DNA from 2 places in the Ruminococcus sp. RTP21484sp1_RTP21281st1_A8_RTP21281_210402 genome. Region 2 is predicted to be linked to the other one. Evidence: predicted binding sites of a transcription regulator. Region 2 holds the regulator's gene; the other holds the start of a gene.
What was found. Region 2 encodes Rex, which represses fermentation and respiration genes when NADH is low (regulators of the CRP and FNR family bind a similar motif). Its sites were predicted from a motif close to ATTGTTAANNNNTTAACAAT; they were not measured.
Positions count from the first base shown of each region.

Region 1 (2,400 bases), on a different contig from region 2:
GTTTTCTCAGCCTGTCTGGCTACCTGTGACCACTTCTTACCTGCCGGGAAGCCGGCGCCTCCGCGTCCACGAAGACCAGATCTGGTAACTTCATCAATTACATCCTGGGGAGTCATCTCTGTAACTGCCTTGGCAAGAGCAGAAAAACCGCCTGCTGCAATATATTCGTCAATGGATTCCGCGTCAATCTTACCACAGTTTTCAAGAACGATCCTGGTCTGACGGTTAAGGAACGGGATATCCTCAGGCTTCGGACAGATTTCATCTCCATGGCGGTAAAACAGACGATCTACAGGATGTCCAAGGCGTACAGTTCGCTCCACGATCTCCAGGCAGTCCTCCTCCTGAACATGTACATACTGATATCCGTATGGTTCAATCCTTACAAGAGGTCCCAGCTCGCAAAGACCCTGGCAGCCAGTCTTGATAACGCCTACGTGAGGGATATCTTTCTGCATTTCAATCTCTACACCATCAATACCTTCACAGAGTCTTACCATCTCATCATAGATTTTCTGAGCACCGGAAGCCATACATCCGGTACCGGAACAGACAAGAACACGGCATGTGAAGCTCTGGATATTCTGTTCGATCTCAGCTTTTTTGCTTTGCAGCTCTTCTTTACTGTTAATCCTCATCCGTTCTCACCTCTCAATCTGTTAATAAGCTCTACTACCTTCTCCGGTGTCATCTTGGCATGCACTTCTTCATTCACCATACAGGTGGGAGCAAGCCCGCAGGCACCAAGACAGGATACAGTCTCCACAGTGAACATCATGTCATCTGTGGTATGCTTCTTATTGCTTAATCCCAGTTCTTTCATGAATGCTTCTTTAACCGGGATTGACTTTCTTACATGACAAGCTGTGCCATCGCATACCTTGATAATGTATTTTCCTTTAGGTTCAAAAGAAAAGTTCTCATAAAAGGTTGCAACACTGAAGGCCTTCGCTTCAGTAACGCCGATCTGTCCGGCTACGTAGGTCAGAAGTTCTGCAGGCAGGTACCGATATTCCGCCTGGATATCCTGCATGATGGGGATTAATGAGGCAGCACACCGCTCATAATGCTCAATAATCTCATCTGCTTTCTTGTAATATGACTGATCTACCATTTTGTTAACCTCCTTACTTGCCAGATGCCTCCAGGTCTTTTGTCCCCGTCCTCCAAAGCTTCCGGCTTTGCGTATTTTTTAACAGACATGACTATTTTTGTAATGAAATTATATATTTTTTTGTTCATTTTGGCAAGCAAATATGAATAAGTTTATTTATTAACAATATTTTTGCACAATTTTGTATCTGGAATTATATTGAAATATACAAAAAGCCGGATTGCTTAAGTTGTACAAATGATACAACAGCAAATCCGACTTTTCTAAATTGTGTTTTCTTTTATTTTTCAAAATCATCCACCGATTTGAGCCATGATGTGGGATTCTTCGTTTCCCTTCTTATGTTCCTGAAAATTGTGGCCTACAGGCTTTTCATAAATGACTTTTTCTATCGTTTCTTTAAGCATCCCATCAGAACAACCACTTCGAAGCAAAACCTTCAGATCTGCTCCGTCCTCAAATTGCAGGCAGCCTTTCAGAAATCCGGTAGAAGTAAGCCTTACACGGTTGCAGCTGTCACAGAATTTGTGGGACAGGGCACTGATAAATCCGATCCTGCCTGTAAACTCCTCCAGGGTATAATAATGACAGGGACCATTTCCAAGCTTTTCTTCCGTTGGTGTCATTGACCCATATTCCTTTTCCAGAACAGACTTTATCTGTTCCTCTCCCCTGGCTGCAAACTCCTTGCCCAGACCAATTGGCATCATTTCAATGAAACGCACATGAAGAGGATTCTCCCTTGCAAGAGCTGCCACCTGTAAAAGTTCCTCGTCCGACTGAAAAGTGGGGACACAGTTCAATTTCACTTTCAGGGAAGGGTAGGAAAGTGCTGCCCTAAGTCCCTTTAAAACCTGGTGAAAATCGTCCCTGCGGGTGATTTTGCGAAATGTGGTTTCTTCTAAAGTATCCAGACTGATGTTTACGGCATCCAGACCGGCCTCCATCAGGCCCGGAAGCTGTTCTCCCAAAAGGATTCCGTTGGTGGTCAGTGTAACCTGGCAGATCCCGGGAATGGCTTTCAGCTCTTTTACTAATGGGGTGCAGATTCTGCGGACAAGAGGCTCTCCTCCTGTCAGTTTGATTCTGGAAATCCCAAGTTCACTGGCCGCCTTACAGATTCTCACGATTTCATCTGTATCAAGAAGTTCTGTCCTTGGAATCTGACGGATTCCCTCTTCCGGCATACAGTAGATACAGCGGAGATTGCACCTGTCTGTCAAAGATATCCGCAGATAATCAATATTTCTTCCGTATCTGTCAAGCATAAACCATTTCATCTCCCT
Region 1 covers NZ_JBCPGE010000005.1:8,368-10,767, forward strand. The annotation lists gene AB5170_RS03280 (NADH-ubiquinone oxidoreductase-F iron-sulfur binding region domain-containing protein) at 1-638, opposite strand, end outside; gene AB5170_RS03285 (NAD(P)H-dependent oxidoreductase subunit E) at 635-1,114, opposite strand; gene moaA (GTP 3',8-cyclase MoaA) at 1,408-2,382, opposite strand; gene AB5170_RS03295 (MOSC domain-containing protein) at 2,375-2,400, opposite strand, start outside.
Region 1: AB5170_RS03285 (NAD(P)H-dependent oxidoreductase subunit E) is a predicted target of Rex. The motif match lies at 1,262-1,281, and genes of this name have one in related genera.

Region 2 (2,400 bases):
ACCTTGTCCAGAAAATAACGGTCATGGGAAACGATAAATACAGCACCCGGGTAGTTGAGAAGATAGGTCTCAAGCCATGCAATGCTCTCCATATCCAGATGGTTGGTAGGCTCGTCCAGAAGGAGAATATCCGGTTTGGAGATCAGAAGCTTGCCAAGTGCAACCCGGGTTTTCTGACCTCCGGAAAGGTTCTCAATCTGTTTGCCGTAGTCTTCTTCTTCAAATCCAAGACCTTTTAAAACTCCTACGATTTCACTTTTATAAGCGTAGCCGTTTTCCAGCTCAAACTGGTGCGTCAAGCGGGTATAGCTGTTCATCAGGCTCTCAAGTTTGTCGCCTGCTACGTATTTCATTTCCTGTTCCAGAGAACGGATTTTGTCCTCCATATCCAAAATGTATTGCTTGGTGGTCATCAGTTCTTCGTAAATGGTGTGATGACCGTGGATATCCTGGTACTGGGCCAGATAACCGATCTTCTTATCCTTGGCAATGACCACCTGACCGGAATCCGCGGAAATCTCCTCCATGATAATACGAAGAAGAGTTGTTTTCCCAGCACCGTTATTGCCGATAAGAGCGGCCTTTTCCCGTTCTTCTATGTGAAAAGAAGCATCCTGCAGGATCACCTTTTCCCCAAAAGATTTGCAGATGCTCTGACATGATAAAATCATAAGTTCCTCCTTAAAAAGGCGGTTCTGTATACACAGAAACAGCATTATTAGAATGTTCAATAGTATATTATACTTGAAAAATTTATTTTTTGAAAGAATAATTGTCAAATCACAAAAAAAATTGCAAAAATTTGTAATTCTGCACAACTTTAATTGACAAGAAAATAACATTTCGGTATAATTGACATAGTGTTACGCGGGCTGCCGATTACAGGTAATGTTCCGCGATGCGTTTTTAGCGGAAAATTACAGGCAGCGGAAACAAGGAGGGGAACATTTTGGATGCAAAAGAGATCTCAAAGGCGGTAATTAAGAGATTGCCAAGATATTATCGCTATCTGGGGGAGCTGATGGAAGAGAAGGTGGAACGTATATCTTCCAACGACTTGAGTAAAAAAATGCATGTGACTGCTTCACAGATCCGACAGGACTTAAATAATTTCGGCGGTTTTGGACAGCAGGGATATGGATATAATGTAGAATATCTTTATACAGAAATTGGTAAAATACTGGGACTGGACACCATTCATCCCATGATCATCCTGGGTGCAGGTAATCTGGGACAGGCACTTGCCAATTATGGAGACTTCGAAAAACGTGGCTTCCGCCTGGTAGGGATTTTTGACGTAAACCCGGTTTTGGAGGGGATTTCCGTTCGCGGGATTGAGATCCAGATGGTTAGCAGTCTCCCGGAATTTATCAGGGAGAATCAGGTGGAGATTGCCATTCTGACCCTGCCGAAGAATAAGGCCAAGGAGATGGCGAAGGTTCTTATTGACAATGGAATCAAGGCAATCTGGAATTTTGCCCATACAGATCTTGACGCCCCGGAGGATGTGATCGTAGAGAACGTTCATCTGTCCGAGAGTCTGATGGCACTGTCTTACAACTTAAGCCAGTATCGTAACGAACATAAAGAAAACAAAGAATAAAAGTCAAAGAGGACTGCTGCTTGTCTCGCTGAAGGATTTACAGGAGACCGGGCGGCAGTTTTGCATTAGGAGTGGCCTTATGAAAAAAGTTGTAACCTGCAGTCAGATGAAGCTGCTTGACCATGGCACTATTCATAATATGCATGTTCCCTCCCTGGTTCTCATGGAGAGGGCAGCACTTGCCACAGCAGAAGAGATCCGGAAATATCTGGAAAAGAAAAACGGTTCTGCTAATTTGAAAAAAGAACGGATTCTGACCGTCTGCGGATCTGGCAATAACGGAGGTGACGGCATTGCCATTGCAAGACTTCTGCATCTGGCGGGAATTCGTTCTGAGATTTATCTTGCAGGAAATCCGGATAAAATGACAGAAGAAACCCGACATCAGTGGGATATTGCCATGAGCTACCAGGTACCGGTAATGAATAACCCTGTATGGGATGAATATACTGTTATAGTAGACGGAATTTTCGGCGTTGGACTCTCCAGGGAGATTACCGGGAATTACAAAGAGATAATTGACCATATGAATGAAGCTCCTGCGTATAAAGTAGCGGTGGATATTCCGTCTGGCATTCATGGAGATACGGGAGCTGTTCTTGGAACTGCTTTTGAGGCAGATCTTACCGTAACATTTGCATATAAAAAACGTGGACTTTGTCTGTATCCGGGAAGAGCTTATGCTGGCAGAATTGTGGTGGCGGATATTGGAATTTATGACCGGGACCGTGATGGCAGTGAGCTTGCAAGCAAGGCTGCCTGGCATATGGAAAAATCTGACGTGAAAACTCTTCCGG
Region 2 covers NZ_JBCPGE010000006.1:46,331-48,730, reverse strand. The annotation lists gene AB5170_RS04085 (ABC-F family ATP-binding cassette domain-containing protein) at 1-671, opposite strand, end outside; gene AB5170_RS04080 (redox-sensing transcriptional repressor Rex) at 950-1,603, shown strand; gene AB5170_RS04075 (NAD(P)H-hydrate dehydratase) at 1,683-2,400, shown strand, end outside.